3 regions of the Streptomyces peucetius genome follow, and region 2 is predicted to be linked to each of the others. Evidence: riboswitches for the same ligand, from Rfam matches in the RefSeq annotation. Region 2 holds a riboswitch; each other region holds the start of a gene.
The links. Region 2 has a riboswitch for cyclic di-AMP ahead of OGH68_RS17285 (M23 family metallopeptidase). Riboswitches for the same ligand answer to the same signal wherever they lie in the genome.
Positions count from the first base shown of each region.

Region 1: it holds a riboswitch for cyclic di-AMP, as region 2 does, so the genes downstream of both, OGH68_RS28550 (LysM peptidoglycan-binding domain-containing protein) here and OGH68_RS17285 (M23 family metallopeptidase) in region 2, are expected to answer to the same signal.
Region 3: it holds a riboswitch for cyclic di-AMP, as region 2 does, so the genes downstream of both, OGH68_RS22285 (C40 family peptidase) here and OGH68_RS17285 (M23 family metallopeptidase) in region 2, are expected to answer to the same signal.

Region 1 covers NZ_CP107567.1:6,281,760-6,287,555, reverse strand. The annotation lists partial or broken gene OGH68_RS28570 (helix-turn-helix domain-containing protein) at 1-444, shown strand, start outside; gene OGH68_RS28565 (DUF397 domain-containing protein) at 441-632, shown strand; gene OGH68_RS28560 (hypothetical protein) at 1,301-1,582, opposite strand; gene OGH68_RS28555 (hypothetical protein) at 1,721-2,275, shown strand; gene OGH68_RS28550 (LysM peptidoglycan-binding domain-containing protein) at 2,437-3,240, opposite strand; cyclic di-AMP (ydaO/yuaA leader) riboswitch at 3,245-3,400, opposite strand; gene OGH68_RS28545 (cellulose binding domain-containing protein) at 3,810-5,796, opposite strand, start outside.
Region 2 covers NZ_CP107567.1:3,776,649-3,782,444, forward strand. The annotation lists gene trmB (tRNA (guanosine(46)-N7)-methyltransferase TrmB) at 1-673, shown strand, start outside; gene OGH68_RS17280 (PrsW family intramembrane metalloprotease) at 745-2,118, shown strand; gene OGH68_RS17285 (M23 family metallopeptidase) at 2,286-3,335, opposite strand; cyclic di-AMP (ydaO/yuaA leader) riboswitch at 3,346-3,501, opposite strand; gene OGH68_RS17290 (PP2C family protein-serine/threonine phosphatase) at 3,891-5,039, opposite strand; tRNA gene OGH68_RS17295 (tRNA-Met) at 5,222-5,295, opposite strand; gene sigJ (RNA polymerase sigma factor SigJ) at 5,435-5,796, shown strand, end outside.
Region 3 covers NZ_CP107567.1:4,808,963-4,814,758, reverse strand. The annotation lists gene OGH68_RS22295 (dihydrofolate reductase family protein) at 1-269, opposite strand, end outside; gene pcrA (DNA helicase PcrA) at 466-2,931, opposite strand; cyclic di-AMP (ydaO/yuaA leader) riboswitch at 3,183-3,345, shown strand; gene OGH68_RS22285 (C40 family peptidase) at 3,347-4,507, shown strand; gene OGH68_RS22280 (hypothetical protein) at 4,568-4,921, opposite strand; gene OGH68_RS22275 (NlpC/P60 family protein) at 5,270-5,796, shown strand, end outside.

The DNA.
Region 1 (5,796 bases), 2.5 Mb from region 2:
CGCCACCTGCCACCGCTGACGCAGGAGCAGTCCGACCACCAAGTCGCAGCACGCGTGGCCCGCCAGCAACTACTGGTCGACCGCCCGAACACTCACTTCAGCTTCATCTTCGAACAGGCGCTACTGGAACGGCGCATGGGCGGTGCCGAAGTCACGAAGTCCCTCTTCGACCACCTGCTGTCGGTGGGAAGCCACCGCAACGTGGAGATCCAGGTCATGCCGCTGGTCCAGGAGGACCACGGTGGGTTCGAAGGCGAGATGTACCTTGCTGAGGCTGCCGATCACCGGTGGGTCGGGTACGTCGAGGGACACGGCAACAGCGCACTCCTCACCGACCCCAGAACCGTAAGTCACATGTTGCAGCGCTATGGCAAAATGCGCTCGCAGGCTCTGAGCCATCAGGCCACGGCAAGCCTGCTGGAACAGATGCGAGGAGCGCTATGAGCACCACGGAAATGGCCTGGTTCAAGAGCAGCTACAGCGGCGGCGGCGGCGACAACTGCATCGAGGTCGCCGTGCGCCCGAAGACCGTTCTGGTCCGGGACTCGAAGGACACACAGCGCCGGCCACTTGCGGTCTCCCCCGACGCCTGGTCGGCGTTCACCACGCTTGCGGCGGACTCGCGCGTCTGAACTGTCGCTGGAGCAGCGGCTGTCCGCTGCCCATCGACGTGTGACTACGCGACGTCCAGCGAGGCCTGCTTCGTCGGCTTACGACCCCGCGTCTTCTTCCCCGGGCATCAGGCATCCACCAGGGGCCTCACCACGTTGTCGGCCCAACTGCCAGGCTCCGCCTCCAGCTTGGCAAAGGCTCGCTGTAGGACCCTGGGGCTCTGGCTGCAGTGCCAACGAGTTGGGCTGGCTGATGCTGGACCCGGACCCCGACAAGTGGCCGGTGTTGGCCTGGCGTCGACAGACCGTTATGGCGACTCCAGATGGGCACTCTTCGACTGCGGCGTGGTCGACTTCCTGGTCAAGATGATGCGAGCCGAGTTCGACGTTTGCCCTCTTGCTGACGCTTCCCTCTGGGTGCGACTGCTCCTTTCGTGCACTGGCGTGAGCAGCAGCGCCGCTGGCTTGCGGGCCCTGATCGCGAGACGGGCGAGCCTGATCCGCACGTGCAGAACTTTCTTCAGTGGCCCGCACCCTGACCAAGGAGCTCGCCAACCTGCTCATCAGCTCGGTTGGCAAAGGCTCACTCACGCTCGGAATGCTGTCAGCGGCCGTCTTCCCACGAGCAACACGGAAACAGGTCCATGTCCGGCTCATCACGTTGCGCGCGACAGACGTCCCGTGCAGTCTCACGCCGCGGGGGAGCAACGCCGGGGTCGGTAGCGGACCGCGGCTCCCGCCACGCGGCAGCGGCCCATGGCGCTCCTGCCGCAGCCGCGCCACTGTGCCCGGGTGACGCGGGGGCGGTGGCCGCCGCTGGTGATCAGCGCGTTCACCGGTGTCATCGGGTCCGTGGCCGTCACCTTGGCCAGCAGGACGCCGACCGCGAGCGGGAGCAGACTCACGGCGAGGGCAGTTCCGGCGGTGGTGGCGTTGCGAACACGAGGGTGGCGGAGGGCTTCGGGGAGCATGACCCGATTCGACCAGCGGCGGGGTGCCGGCGGATCCGGCCGGGTACTCAGGACGGCCGGTCCTCGTACTCATTCCGTCCTCGCACGCGGGTGGCCAACTACCGGTCACGGGCCGAAAGATCGCTGTAGCCTCCGTGCATGACCACGGACACGGAGTGCCTGACGCTCACCCAGAACCTGCGCCGTCGCGGGGCCACCGTGCTCGCCGTCTTCGCACTGGTGTGGGCGTTCGCGGCCGGTTCCGGCATTGCCGTGATGCCGGTTGCCGTCGCCGTCGGTGTGGTCGGTGCCGTGCTGACCGGCGTGGTGGTGGTCCTGGCCCACCGCGGGGCCGCGGGGCCGGCCCGCCGGACCGTGCGGCTGCCGGAGAAGTGGAATCGAGGGGTCGGACTTGTCAACGCGCTCGAGGTCGTCGCCGTCTTCGCGGTGATCGCCGTGGCCAACGCGACGGGTCACGCGGAGCTGATTCCGCCGGGCATTTGCCTCGTGGTGGGTCTGCACTTCTTTCCGCTGGCGCGGCTCTTCGACCAATGGCAGTACACGTGGACGGCCGTCCTTCTGACGGCGGTCGCGGTCGTCGGCACGGCGGTCGCCGTGGCCGGGGCGACCGCTGAGACGGTGCGCGTGGTAGTCGGGGCGGGGGCGGCGGTCGTGCTGTGGCTGTCCGCGTTCCATGTGGCCGTGCGCGGCTGACGCTCACGGCCACATGGCGGCACGGCCACACGGCCACATGGATTCGTGCGCTGCCGAGGCGCACGCGGCACGGCTCGGGCCGGTGTCCGGGGCGCCGCCGGGCGTCCCGGGCACCGGCCCGGTGAGGTGCTGCGGCCTGCCGGCCGTCGCAACGGTCCCTTTTAGTAGGGGCCGTTCACGTTGTCGATCGAGCCGTACCGGTCGGCGGCGTAGTTGCACGCGGCGGTGATGTTGGCGACCGGGTCGTACAGGTCGTAGGACGTGCCGGGGACGTGGTAGGCGTCGAAAGTCGGCTGGATGACCTGGAGCAGGCCCTTCGAGGGCGTGCCGTTGATGGCGTTGATGTCCCAGTTGTTGATGGCCAGCGGGTTGCCGGAGGACTCACGCATGATGTTGCGGTGAATTCCCTCGTAGGTGCCCGGAATTCCGTGCTGGGCCATGATGTCCAGCGATTCCTTGATCCAGCCGTCGAGGTTGTCCGCGTAGGCCGGCTTCGCGGCGGCAGCGGCCTTCTTTGTCGCCGCGGCGGGCTTCGCCGCCAGCGTGGTCTTCTTCTCGGAGCGGTCCGCGCGGTCGGCCTCCACGGCCCGGTCGGCCTTCTTGGGGGCGGCCTTTTCCTTGGCCTCCGGGGTGGCGCCGATGGTCAGCTTCAGGCCCGGGTGAATCAGCGACGGGTCGTCGCCGACAGCCTTCCGGTTGTCCTTGTAGAGCTGCTTCCAGCCACCGTCGACGGAATGGGCGGCGGCGATCTTGGAAAGGGAGTCGCCGGCCACCACGGAATAGGTGATGGACTTCTCGGCGGCGGCCGGAGCGGCCACGGCAGCCGGCTGGGCCGCGGGAGCGGCCTGAGCAGTGGCGGCGCCCATGAGCGGCAGGGCCAGGGCCGCGCCACCCGTGCTCGCGGCGATGATCCCGCGGGTGAACGAACGGATCTTGGTACGACGGTGCTTACCCTTTGCGGGCATGGCGAATTCCTCTCCGTCGCCTGCGAGGTGAGCTGTCGGGTTCGGGCTGGAGATGCCCGGCCGCTGGAATGCGACTTCACCCCTAGCCGTTCCGGATTCCGGTTCGGCGACTTACCTGGTTCCCCCGCTCCTGCCGTACGTGAGTCGATGCGGTCTGGGTTCCGGACGGCGGCAGGATTCGGCGGTCCACCCGGATTGACGGTGACCGTAAGCGAGAGCGACCCGGCGAAACAAGTGGCGAATTGTTGATCATAATCCGAAAAGCGGTTATACCCGGGTGATTTCAATTGTCATTGCCGCGTCAAGAAACCCAAATCCCTTTCCGACGAAGGACAATGGCCGACCCGGTGACCTTTCCGTTGCGGAGTGCCAGGTGACTGACATCACGAGTGGCCTGCGCAACCGCCTGCCTCGTCGCGCCGTCTCGAGGGCACCAACTCCCAACAATCGCCCGGAATTCACCTTTCAGAACAGTTCGGCCAAATCCTTCATAACGGACATTCACTGCCAAAGCGCCGCGAGGCTCCCGGTTCATGCCAGGAGCCCCGCGGCGCCGTCCGCCACCCGTCTCAGCCGACGGTGCAGGCCTCACCTCCCAGGGTGAAGGCGCCGGGGCCGCCGTTCTCGCCCGACCAGGTGCCCGTGAAGCCGAAGCCCACCGAGGCACCGGCGGCCACCTTGCCGTTCCAGGAGACGTTGCCGGCCGTCACCTCTGCTCCGGCCTGCCGGTGTGTGGCATTCCACATCTGCCCGACCTTCTGCCCGTCGGGGAAGGTCCAGCTCAGCTGCCAGCCGTCCAGCGCAGCGGCACCCGTGTTGGTGAGCGTCACATCGGCCTGGAACCCGCCCGACCACTGGTTGGTGACGGCGTACGTCACCGTGCAGTCGGCGTCCGCGGGCGGCTCCTCCGGGTCGGGGTCCGGATCCGGCTCGGGGCCCGGGCCGGGGTCACCGCCGCCGTCACTCTCCGGCGACTCGCCGTAGATGATGCCGCGCCCGTTGGTGGCCACGTACACCCGGCCGAAGACCCGCGGGTCGCCGGTGATCGCCGCGCCGGTCCAGCCCCACTGGTGCGCGTCGTCGTTGATCCGCGTCCAGTTCGCCCCCGCGTCCGTCGAGCGGAAGATGCCGCGCACACCGCCGATCTTCGCGCTGACGAAGAGCGTCCGGTACGAAGCGCCGGCCGCCGCCTTGCCGAAGCCGACCGCGTCCGCCTCCGCCACGCCGGAGATCTTGGTGAAGGTCGCGCCGGAGTCGGTGGAGTGCCACAGGCCGTACGTCCCGTTCGCCGCGCCGCCCGCGAGCCAGATGTCACCCTCCGTACCCGGAACCGCCTTGAAGCGGACATCGCCCTCCGCCGGGAGGCCGGACGCCCTCGCGGTGAAGGTGGCGCCGCCGTCGGCGGACACGTAGAAGGTCCCGTCCTTGAAGCCGTAGAACTTCTTGGGGTTCTTCCGGTCGGACTCGACGACCGCCCCGGCCGGGATGCCGGTGGACGCGGCCCACGAGCCGCCGAAGCCGGTGGTGCGGTGCACCCCCGCGCCCTCCGGGCTCCAGACGAAGCCGCTGCCGTCCGCAGCGGCGGCGACCGTGCCTCCGCCCGTCACGCCGGCCGGCTGCGAGCCCTGGAACCAATTGGCCCCGTTGTCCGTGGAGAACGCGATGTGCGGGGCGGCGTCGGCGTTGCCGACCCGTACGACGGTGTCGGGTGCGGCCTCCGCGAAATCCAGGCTCGTGGTCGCCGACATGTTCGGCCCGGTGAACATCATCTCGGGCACGGCGTCGAGATCCGTGTGACGGAAGCCACCGATGTCGAGGAGACCGCTGAGCAGCGGCGCGCCCGACGGCGGGCTGGCCAGGTCGTTGACGGCCGTCTCCTCCAGGCCCTTCACCATCGGCGTGATCAGGATCTTCCCGCCGGTGTCCCAGGTCCGCAGGTTCTCGGTCCCGTAGATCGTCGCGCCCGTGCCGTACATCATCCGGTCGGAGTCGAACGGGTCGATCTCCAGCGCCTCGGTCATCCAGCCGAGCTTGGGTGAGACCTCGGGGGGCGACGGGTTCGCTCCCCAGGAGAGCCAGGGGACGGAGGAGATGTCCTGGGTGTAGCGGAAGGAACGGTCGGGATAGCTGGTGTGGTCCCAGGCCCTGGTCCAGGTCGCGCCGCTGTCCGTGGAGCGGAAGATCTGGGTGTCGGGCCACCAGGAGCTGTAGGCCGTGGCCATCAGGGTGCCGGGCCGCTGCCGGTCCACGCTCAGCCCGCTGAAGCCGGAGTAGGTGTCGGCCTCGGCGGTCGGGCTGATGTCCGTCCACTCCCCTGTGGCCGTGTCGTAGCGTGCGATGCGTCCCTTGGAGCCGTCGTACGGGCCGCCGGTGTCGCTCAGCGCCAGATGGAGATGGCCGGTGGCGGAGTCGAGGACGCCCTTGTGCGCGAGGTATCCGGTCGGCTGTCCGGCGATCCGGGACCAGGTGGCGCCGCCGTCGGTCGAGCGGTAGACGGTGTTCTCCTTGTCGGCGACGCCGACGTAGATGTCCTGGGTGGCGCTGCCCGCGCTGCCG
Region 2 (5,796 bases):
TATCCGCAGCTTCCAGCCGCGGCGGAGCCGGGTCACCGCCGGGCAGGGCGATGCGCTGCAGCGGCTGTGGCCGGTGTGGGGCATGGACATCGACGGGCACCGGGTGCTGGACCTCGACGAGATGTTCGGCGGACTGCCGGTCGTCCTGGAGATCGGCTTCGGGATGGGCGAGGCCACCGCACAGATGGCCGCCGACGACCCCGGCACTGGAATCCTCGCGGTCGACGTGCACACCCCCGGCCAGGGCAATCTCCTGGCCCTGGCGGAGCGGAACGGCCTGACCAACATCCGGGTGGCCAACGGCGACGCGATCATCCTGCTGCGGGAGATGCTGCCGCCCCGCTCGCTCGACGGCATACGCGTCTACTTCCCGGACCCGTGGCCCAAGAAGCGGCACCACAAGCGCCGGCTGATCCAGCCGGACTTCCTCACCCTCGCCGCCCAGCGGCTCAAGCCCGGCGCGGTCCTGCACTGCGCGACCGACTGGGAGCCGTACGCCGAGCAGATGCTCGAAGTGCTGTCCGCGCACCCGCACTTCGAGAACACCCGGGACGACGGCGGTTTCGCGCCACGTCCCGCGTTCCGTCCGCTGACCCGCTTCGAGGGCCAGGGCCTCGACAAGGGCCACAAGGTGCACGACCTGCTCTTCCGCCGGGTTCAGCCGCAGGACTGACGGGTGCTCCGGTGCCCGGGATGCGTCTCGCGCCGTCGCCGGTTGTCAGTGCGTCTGGTTAGGGTCGACGGGTGTCCGACTCGTCCGCGCAGCCATCGCAGCACCGCCCGCCCAGCGCCGCGGTGCCGTCGCACCCGGTGCTGCCGGCGTGCCGCCAGGAGCATGTCGACGCGCTGCTCACCGAGGTCCCCGAGCCCGCGCGCCGGCGCTACCGGCCCCTGGCGGCCTCGAGGTTCTGGCGCAGCAGGGCGGTCCGCGCCGGTGCGGTGATCACGCTGCTCGCCCTCTGCGGCCTGGTGATCCTGGTGCTGGTGCGGGAACAGACCGGCACCCACGGGTTCGTGGTCGGCCTGGCTCTGGCGACACTGCCCGTCCCGCTGCTGCTGGCCGCGTTCCGCTGGCTGGACCGGGTCGAGCCAGGCCCCTGGCGGAACCTCCTCTTCGCCTTCGCCTGGGGCGCCTGCGCCGCGGCCCTGATCGCGATCATCGCGAACACGTTCGCGACCCGCTGGATAGCGACGGCGACCGCCGATCCGGCTTCCGCCGACACCATCGGGGCGACGGTCATAGCGCCCGTGGTCGAGGAGAGCGCGAAGGCCGCAGCGATCCTGCTGATCTTCGTCTTCCGCAGACGGGACTTCACCGGACTCGTGGACGGCGTGGTGGTCGCCGGCTTCACCGCCACCGGCTTCGCCTTCACGGAGAACATCCTCTACCTGGGCAGCGCGTTCGACGAGGACCAGTCGACGGGCACCTCCGGCTTCGCGTCGGTGACCGCCGCGACCTTCTTCGTACGGGTCGTGATGTCACCGTTCGCCCATCCGCTCTTCACCGTGCTCACGGGCCTCGGCTTCGGTGTCGCCGCGCTCGGCGCGCGCCACCACCGGCGTCTGCGGCGTATCGCCCTGCCGCTCCTGGGTCTTGCCCTCGCGATGGGCATGCACGCCCTGTGGAACGGCTCGGCGTCGATGCTCGGCCCGTGGGGCTTCTACGCGGTGTACGGGGCGTTCATGGTGCCGGCGTTCGGGCTGCTCACCTGGCTGACGATATGGACCCGCCAGCGCGAGCTGCGCACGATATCCGACGAGCTCCCCGCCTATGCCGCGGCGGGCTGGATGCCGGCGTCCGAGCCGCGCGCCCTTTCGTCGATGCGCGCCCGCACGCTGGCGCGTGACTTCGCCCGGCGCACGTACGGCCCGGCCGCCGGCCACGCGGTGTCGGAGTACGAGGCGTTCGCGACGTCACTGGCCTTTCTGCGCCGCCGGGCACACCGGGGCGCGGCGGACCCGGACTTCGCGGAGCGCGAGCAGGAACTGCTGCACCACCTGTGGCAGCGCAGACAGGTGGCGGGTCCGTCACTGGCGTACGCGGCCCGGGCGACGAGCCGGGTGCCGGTGCCGCCGCCGTACCGGAACTACGGCGGCTACAACCCGTACCGCTACTGACCCGCGTCGGCGGCCGCGACAGCGCGGACGCCCCATCGGCGGCGGGTGCCCGGGCACAGCCCGGCAGCCCTGGCGTCGGGGGGTGCGGCAGGAATGCCGGAGACATGGAGATGCCCGGCACGGAGAAGCGCATGGGAGAGCATGCGGAGCCCCGTACCGGGCAGGGATCAGATCGTGAGGCCCTTGCCGCGCAGCCAGGCCATCGGGTCGATGCCGGAGCCGCCCGCGGTGTGCACCTCGAGGTGCAGATGGGGCCCGGTGACGTTGCCGGTGGCGCCGACACGCCCGATCGTCTCGCCGGTGGTGACCTTCTGGCCCGCGCTCGCCGTCATGGACGACAGGTGGGCGTACAGGACCTCGGTGCCGTCGTCGAGTTCGAGGACGATGCGGTAGCCGTACGAGCCGGACCACCCCGCGGACTTGACCGTGCCGCTGTGCACGGCCTTGACCGGGGTGCCGGTCGGGGCGGCGAAGTCCAGGCCGGTGTGCTGGCCGGAGGACCACATGGAGCCGGACTCGCCGAAGGTGGAGGTGATCGTGTACGAGGAGGTGGGCAGGGAGAAGCTCCTCGCGAGCTCGGCGAGACGCTCGGCCTCCGCCTTGGCCCGGGCGGCCTCTTCCGCCTTGCGCTTCTCTTCCGCGGCCTTGGCCTCTGCCTCGCTCTGCTGCTTTTCCGCAGCGGCCGCGGCCTGTTCGGCGGCGGCCTTCTCCGCGGCGGCCTTGGCCTCCGCGTCCGCGGCGGCCTGCTGCTGCTCGGCCTGCGCGAGGATGCGGGCCCGCAACGCCTCGCCCGCGCCCGTCGCCCGGGCGGAGCCGTCGCCACCGTCGGCCACCGTGGTCGCGGCGGTCAGCGGGGCGGTGTTCACGTCCGCCGCGGCGTCGGAATCCGAGTCGTCGGACACCAACGAGCCCACGCCCGGCAGGGACTTGGCGTCGGGAAGATTGTCCGTGATGGCGTCGGGAAGGGAAATGGAGACCGCCGGCTTGTCCTGCGCGGTGGCTATGCCACCCGCGCCGACCGCGGCGATCACACCGACGCCGAGCACCGTGGAGCTGCGGGCGAGTCCGCCGCGCTGCTTGATGACACGGTGCCGGCCGCGCACCGGGCGGATGGACTCCTCTGTGGGATTCCATTCCTCCCAGGTCCGCTCGGGTGCGTCGTCACCGATGCGTTCGGACGCGAAGCGGGCCTCTGGGGCAGGCATGTTGGACGCCACGAAGGCGTTCTCCTTCCTTCCTTCTCGCCTACCGGGTTAGCTGACGGGTTCGGAGCAGGAAGGTCTCCTACGGGCGCCTCGACCGCGGACTGAGCGGCAAAAGGTGCCCGATTCACCCCAATTGGTGGTTCCCCGGTTCCCTTGCGGGATTCGGCGCGTGCGCGCGGTGCCGCCTCTGACGACGGCTGGGACGACCGCGCTGCGTTATCGAACGTTAATAGACGGCGGGGCCGGATTCCAAGCTGTTCCGACTGATCATTAGCGATTTCGACGGGGACTTAACGTGACAGAGGCACTCAGAATCGGGCGACTTGATCAAACATCGGACAGAGACCTTTTCCTGACGGTGTGTCAAATGTTATGCGGAGAGGTGCCCTTGGGTCACAGGCCGTAAGGACGACCGAGGCCGGCCCGCGGGTCGAGGCGCCGACGGCGCGCGGGCCGGTTGACGCGCGGGCCGAGGGCCGACGGGCGGTCCGACGACACGCGGGCCGGCGGCTGACGGACGGTCCGACGGCCCTCGGGAAGAGGACGACATCCGCTTCCGCCGTCGGCTCAGACCGCCGGAGGAACCACCGGCACAATCCTGCGCCGCTCCGGCTGGCCCCGAGCCGGACGGCCGACGGCCAGCAGAGCCATGTCGTCGTTCGAGCCGCCGCCGGTGTACCGGCGTACGTCGTCGACGAGTGCGTCCAGCAGCTCCCCCGGCCCCGGGAAGAGCCGCCCGGTGAGCCGTTCCACCGGGTCGTAGAAGACGCCGCGGTCGTCGCGCGCCTCCGTCACCCCGTCCGTGTAGAGCAGCAGCGTCGCCCCGTCGGGCAGCGGATACTCCGCCGCCCGGTCCGGCCACTCCCCCAGATCACCCATGCCGAGCGGCAGCGCCGCCTGCGGCGGACGGAGCACGTCCAGCCCCCCGTCGGCATGCAGCACCAGCGGCTCCGGATGCCCCCGGTTCACCAGCCGCACCAGCGGACGGCCGCGGGGAATCTCGCCCAGCACGGCCGTGGTGAAGCCCTCCACCGCGTCCAGGCCCTCGCGCCGGTCCCCCTCCCGCTTGAGCGCGCGCTCCAGCCGCTGCCCCACACCCTCGAGCGAGCGCTCCTGCTCCGCGGCCTCGCGGAACGCGCCGATGACGACCGCCACGGTCGCCACCGCCCCCAGCCCCTTGCCCCGGACGTCGCCCACGAGGAGCCGCACACCGTGCGGGGTGTCCTGCACCGCGAACAGGTCGCCGCCGATGAAGGCGCCCTCCTGCGCCGCCTCGTACCGGGCGGCGATGTGCAGGCCGCCGATCCGCTCGGCCGGCGCGGGCAGCACGGCCCGCTGCGCGGTCTCGGCGATCACCCGCGCCGAGGCCAGCTGCTCGCCTCTGCGCTGTACGACCCTGTTGATGACCAGGGCCAGAGCGGCGACGGTGAGCACCGTGGTGGTCTCGGTGGCCGCGGTGATCTGCGCGGCGGTCCCGTTGTAGACGTGCATGCCGCTCACCCCCAGGATCGCGGCGACACCCATGAGCAGGGTCGCCACGAACGAGACGAGAGGGGCGGCGAGAAGGGGCGCGGCGGCGAAGAGCGGCACCGCGGTGAAACGAGGCGGTGTCAGCATGTCGAAGACCACCCCTGCGACGATCATCGCGACGGGCAGGGCACGCACGAACCACGGGGCCCGACGCGCGCCGCCTTCATCCCGCCGCTGCTGTCCCAAAGGTGGTCTCTCCTGCCGGGTCCGCTGACGGCTGCGGACAGTACCGCGCCCACCTCAGGCTCGGCGCCGACGCGCCGTGCAGCCACTTCCCATCGCCCAACCGGGCGAATGCCGAGGCGACCGGAAAAGCCACCGGCCCGATGGTCGATCTCCAGGATCGACCATCGGGCCGGTGTCATCAGTAGCGGGGACAGGATTTGAACCTGCGACCTCTGGGTTATGAGCCCAGCGAGCTACCGAGCTGCTCCACCCCGCGTCGGTGAACACAACCTTACGCCATCCGGAGCAAGATCAACTCCACTTTTTCCGCGAGGCCGCCTCGATCCGGTCACACCGCCCCGCCGCCGTTCGTCATACATCCGGACAGCCGAGGACGACGAGGGGACAGAACGACGATGGACGACCACGACTTCCTGGCCGAGCGCTTCGAGACGCACCGTACGCAACTGCGCGCGGTCGCCTACCGAATGCTCGGCTCGCTGAGCGAGGCGGACGACGCCGTCCAGGAGGCGTGGCTCCGGCTCAGCCGCAGCGACTCCGAGGCGATCGACAATCTGGGCGGCTGGCTGACCACCGTGGTGGGCCGGGTCTGCCTCGACATGCTGCGCTCGCGTACGTCGCGCCGCGAGGAACCGATGGATGTGCGCCTGCCGGAACCGATCGTGAGCGGCGTGGACACCGTCGACCCGGAGCACCAGGCGCTGCTCGCCGACTCGGTCGGTCTCGCGCTCCTCGTCGTACTGGAGACCCTGGCGCC
Region 3 (5,796 bases), 1.0 Mb from region 2:
AGCGTGGTGGAGACGACGTACTTCGGCATCGGCCTGTAGTCGGCGAACTCGTCCATGTCCGGCCAGACGGGGCTGAACGCCTCGTAGCTGGCCCGGCCCAGCAGCATCGCGGTGGCTTCCTTCTGCTCCCGGCCTTTGATCTCGAATGCCTCCGGGACGAACTCCATGTCCTTGAAGGTCCAGCCCGAGTTCCGGTAACCGGGCTCCCCGCCGGGGGCCTCCATCACGCCGTCGAGCGAGACGAAGGCGGTGCTGATCAGGGTGCGCATCGTGGATCTCCTGGATCTCGTGACTGGTTCTCAGCAGTGCGGCAGGTGCCGTTGTGGCCGGCCTCGCGGCCGCGTGCACCAACTGTCAGTGAAGACCGCGGATCACACGGAAACTCATCGATCGCCGCCCACCGGTTTCGGCAGAGCAGCGAGCCCGACGAACCGCGAACCCGACGAGCAGCGAGCCCGCCTTGCGTCAGAGCTTCTCGACCGGCGCGTACCGCAGCAACAGCCGCTTCGGCTTCTCGTCCCCGAAGTCGATCGTCGCCTGTGCCTCCGAGCCGGAGCCCTTGACCTCGATCACGGTCCCCAGGCCGAACTGGTCGTGCGTGACCCGGTCGCCCACCGCCAGCGAGATCACCGGCTTGTCGCTCGTACGCCGGGTGGCGAAGCCCGAGGCACCGCCGCGCGAACGCGCGGACGACAACGAGGACGCGATGCCGGACGTGGGCCCGGCAGGGGCGGCCATCGGGCCCGTCCGCTTCCAGGTCAGATGCCGCTCGGGGATCTCCTCGAGGAACCGCGAGGGCGGGTTGTACGAGGGCTGGCCCCAGGCACTGCGCATCGACGAGCGGGTCAGGTAGAGCCGCTCGCGGGCGCGGGTGATGCCCACGTACGCCAGGCGCCGCTCCTCCTCCAGCTCCTTCGTCTGCCCCAGCGCCCGCATGTGCGGGAAGACGCCGTCCTCCATACCGGTGAGGAACACGACGGGGAACTCGAGGCCCTTGGCGGTGTGCAGGGTCATCAGCGTGATGACGCCGGTGCCCTCCTCGTCCTCGTCGGGGATCTGGTCGGAGTCGGCGACGAGCGCGACCTTCTCCAGGAACTCCGCGAGCGTGCCGGCGCCCTCCTCGTCCCCGCGCTCCTGCTCGAACTCGAGTGCCACGGCCGCCAGTTCCTGGAGGTTCTCGATGCGGGTCTCGTCCTGCGGGTCCGTGGACGCCTGCAGCTCGGCGAGGTAGCCGGTCCGCTCCAACACGGCCTCCAGCACGACCGCGGGACCGGCGCCCGAGTCGACGATCGTCCGCAGCTCCTCCATCAGCACGTTGAACCGCTTGACCGCGTTGGCGGAGCGGGCCGCCATGCCGTAGGCCTCGTCGACCCGCTTGAGGGCCTGCGGGAAGGTGATCTTCTCGCGCAGCGCCAGCGCGTCGACCATCGCCTCCGCGCGCTCGCCGATGCCGCGCTTCGGAACGTTCAGGATGCGGCGCAGCGGGACGTTGTCCTCGGGGTTGGCGAGGACGCGCAGATAGGCCAGCACGTCGCGGACCTCCTTGCGCTCGTAGAAGCGCACACCGCCGACGACCTTGTAGGGCAGGCCGACGCGGATGAAGATCTCCTCGAACACACGCGACTGTGCGTTCGTGCGGTAGAAGACGGCGACGTCGCCCGCCTTCGCCTCGCCCTGGTCGGTGAGCCGGTCGATCTCGTCGGCGACGAACTGGGCCTCGTCGTGCTCGGTGTCCGCGACGTAGCCGGTGATCTGGGCGCCCTCGCCCGCGTTCGTCCACAGGTTCTTGGGGCGGCGGGACTCGTTGCGCTCGATGACGGCGTTGGCTGCGGACAGGATCGTCTGGGTGGAGCGGTAGTTCTGCTCCAGCAGGATCGTGGTCGCGTCCGGGTAGTCCTCCTCGAACTGGAGGATGTTGCGGATGGTCGCGCCGCGGAAGGCGTAGATCGACTGGTCGGCGTCACCGACGACGCACAGCTCGGCCGGGTCCAGGTCCTCGTAACCGGTGCCCACCAGTTCGCGCACGAGCGTGTACTGAGCGTGGTTGGTGTCCTGGTACTCGTCGACCAGTACGTGCCGGAAGCGGCGCCGGTAGTGCTCGGCGACGTCCGGGAACGCCTGGAGGAGATGGACCGTCGTCATGATGATGTCGTCGAAGTCCAGCGCGTTGGCCTCGCGCAGCCTCGCCTGGTACATCCGGTACGCCTCGGCCAGCGTCTTCTCGAAGCCTCCCTCAGAGCCTCCCGCCTGGGAGGTACCCCCAAGAGCCTGGTCGGCGAAGGCCTCCTCGTCGATCAGCTCGTTCTTCAGGTTCGAGATCTTGGCGCTGAAGGACTTCGGCGGGAACTTCTTCGGGTCCAGGTCCAGATCGCGGCAGACCAGCGACATCAGCCGCTTCGAGTCGGCGGCGTCGTAGATCGAGAACGACGAGGTGAAGCCCAGCTTCTTCGACTCGCGGCGCAGGATGCGCACGCACGCGCTGTGGAAGGTCATGACCCACATGGCGTTCGCACGCGGACCCACCAGCTGCTCGACGCGCTCCTTCATCTCGCCGGCGGCCTTGTTGGTGAAGGTGATCGCCAGTATCTGGCCGGGGTGCACATGGCGCGTCCCCAGCAGATGGGCGATGCGGTGCGTGAGCACACGGGTCTTGCCGGAGCCGGCGCCGGCCACGATGAGCAGGGGCGACCCGGTGTGCACGACAGCGGCGCGCTGCTGTTCGTTCAGCCCTTCGAGCAGCGCGGCGGGGTCCACGACGGGGCGCGGCGCGCCGTCGCGGTAGTACCCGTCGCGGGCCGGAGGCACGTCGAACGCGCCCTGGAAGAGGTCGTCCGGAATCTGCTCCGGAGCCGGCTCCTCGGGCGGCGGCGGGTGCTCGTCCGCTCGGGGCTGGAGGTCCGCCAGGAAGCTGTCGTCAAAGAGGCTGCTCATCGCCTAACGAGTCTAGGCGGCCGGACCGACAATCGTGGCCGCACGCGGATACCAGGGGCGGCCACGGTAGGTGACCGCCCACATCCACCGGGCGACCGATCGGTGACCGGGGGCCCGGCCCGGAGCGGGCCGCAGAAAAGGTCACGAAAATGTATCGGACATATCGAACATCAACCTTCACAGCAGCTGCACGAGTTGGCTAGCGTGCTCGACCAGGCGGCCCGCACCCCTCCCGGCGAACCACGCCGAACGGGCGGCCTGCGCCGAATCCGGCCTCCCGTCCACGGAGTTCGGAACCGGGGACCCACCATGCAGTACCGGGGTGAATCGGACCGCGTTCCGCTCGGTCCGTAGGGCGCCTTCCGTTCGCCCGAACCCGACAGCTAACCCGGTAGGCGGTCCACGGAAGAAGGAGATGCCGGCCTTGGCGTCGCATCGCAAGCCCCGCAGCCGAACCGCAAAGCAGTCCCCCGCCGTCGGATTCACGACGGCAGCCCTCGCCGGTGTGACCCTGCTCTCCACGCAGAGCGCGACCGCCGCGCCCTCCGAGCCGAAGCCCAGCATCGAAGAGGTGCAGAAGAAGGTCGACGACCTGTACCGGCAGGCGGGCAGCGCCACGCAGGAGTACAACAAGGCGAAGGAAGCCACCGCCGAGAAGCGCCAAGAGGTGGACCGGCTCCTCGACGAGGCGGCCGTGCGCACCGAAAAGCTGAACGAGTCGCGCCGGGCCCTCGGCAACTACGCGGCCGCCCAGTACCGCACCGGTTCCGTCACGCCCACCGCCGCGCTGATGTTCGCGGACAGTCCGCAGGCGTACTTCGACCAGACACAGCTGATGGACCGGATGACGGATCAGCAGCGCACCGCGGTCGCCGAGTACGAGACCGAGCGGGCGGCAGCCGCCAGAGAGCGCGCGGAGGCGACGAAGCGGCTCGAGTCCCTCACGGACTCCCAGGAGGCCCTGCGCACCAGCAAGCAGACGGTGCAGGCCAAGCTCGCCGAGGCACGCACCCTGCTGTCGAAGCTGACTGCGGAGGAGAAGGCACGGCTCGCCGCGATCGAGCGGAAGAAGGAGGAGGAGGCGCGCCGCAAGGCCCAGGAGAAGGCCGAGGCGGAGGCCCGCGCGAGGGCCGAGGCCGAGGCCGAGCGGCAGCGCCAGGAACGCGAGACGGCCCCGGACACCGGCACCACGGACCCGGGCACCGGCACGGAGGACGGCACCTACGCGGCCAAGGCCGACAAGGTGCTCGCCTTCGCCCGCGCCCAGATCGGCAAGCCGTACGTCTGGGGTGCGTCGGGCCCGAGCTCGTACGACTGCTCCGGCCTCACCCAGGCCGCGTGGAAGGCCGCCGGGGTGGACCTGCCGCGCACCACCTGGGACCAGGTGGAGGTCGGCACCCGGGTCGCGACGGCCGATCTGCTCCCGGGCGACCTGGTCTTCTTCTACGACGACATCAGCCACGTCGGCATCTACATCGGCGACGGCAAGATGATCCACGCCCCCAAGCCGGGCACGAACGTCCGCGAGGAGTCCATCTACTACATGCCGGTCTACGGGAGCATCCGCCCCGCCTGATCCCGGCGCACGAGTGCCCGGGCGGCGCGGCCGCCCGGGCACCGGTCCGTCCCGCGCGGATCAGGTCCAGAGGGTGGCGATGAACACGTTGGCCACGGTCAGGCCGCCGACCGCGCCGAACAGCGCCTTGTCGACCTTCTCCTCGTCCCGCTTGACGTACACCAGGCCCAGGATCACCACCAGGACCGCCAGCTTGATGCCGATCTTGAGGTTGTTCACCGCCTGGTCGTCCGCCTGGTTCAGACCCACCAGCGCCACGCCCGTGACCAGCATGGTCAGCGCGCCGTGCAGCATCGCCGGGTTGAAGCGGGCCGTGCCCTCTCCCATTGCCTTCATCTGGGTCAGGAATCCGCCCAGCAGCGAGGCGATACCGATGATGTGCAGGGCGACGAAGACATTGGTGAGTACGTCCATGGCCGGAGCCTAACCCTCCCCATATCACCGTCCGTCGGGCAGGTGGGCCCGCTCCGCCGCATCGGTCGGCCGGCTACGGCAATGCGGACGCACGACGACCACCGGGTGATCAGCAACCGGTCCCAAGTGTCCATCTTCGGCACTTTGCGGTCCTTTCACCCCGCCCCCGTGACCGTGACGTCTAGCGTCCTGCCCCAGGTGGCCGACTCCCCACCCGCCGTCGTGCAGCCGGACGGCACTCGGCCGCCACCGCCGGGAGATCCGGCGGCGGACCGCTCCCCCGAGCGGCCCGCCGCCGGATGCGAAGGGTACGGCGACAGAGAACGACGGAAGGACGTGGAAGCCCTCGTGGCAGCCCACCGGAAACCAAGGCGGCACCCGCTCGGCGGGCCGGCCGCGCGTACCGCGGTCACGATCACGCTCGCCGGCGCGACGGCCGGCACCGCGCTCGAGGGCACGGTCCACGCCGAGCCCCGTCCCACCCCTGCACAGGTCAGGGCCGAAGTCGACAAGCTGTACCAGGAGGCGGAGGTCGCCACCGAGAAGTACAACGGCGCCAAGGAGCAGACGGAGGGCGCCCGCAGGTCGCTCGACGCACTGCGCGACGAGGCGGCGCGCAGGACCGAGCGGCTGAACACCTCCCGCAACGCGCTCGGTTCGGTCGCCACCGCCCAGTACCGTGACGGCGGCATGGACCCCGGCCTGCGCCTCGCGCTCACCTCCGACCCGGCCGAGTACCTGGAACGCGCCGCCCGCGCCGAACGGGTCGGCGCACGGCAGGCCGCCTCGATCGCCGGCGTGCAGCGGCAGTTGAGGGACCTGGACCACCTCAAGGCACAGGCCGCCGAGAAGATCGCCACGCTGGAGGCCCGCCG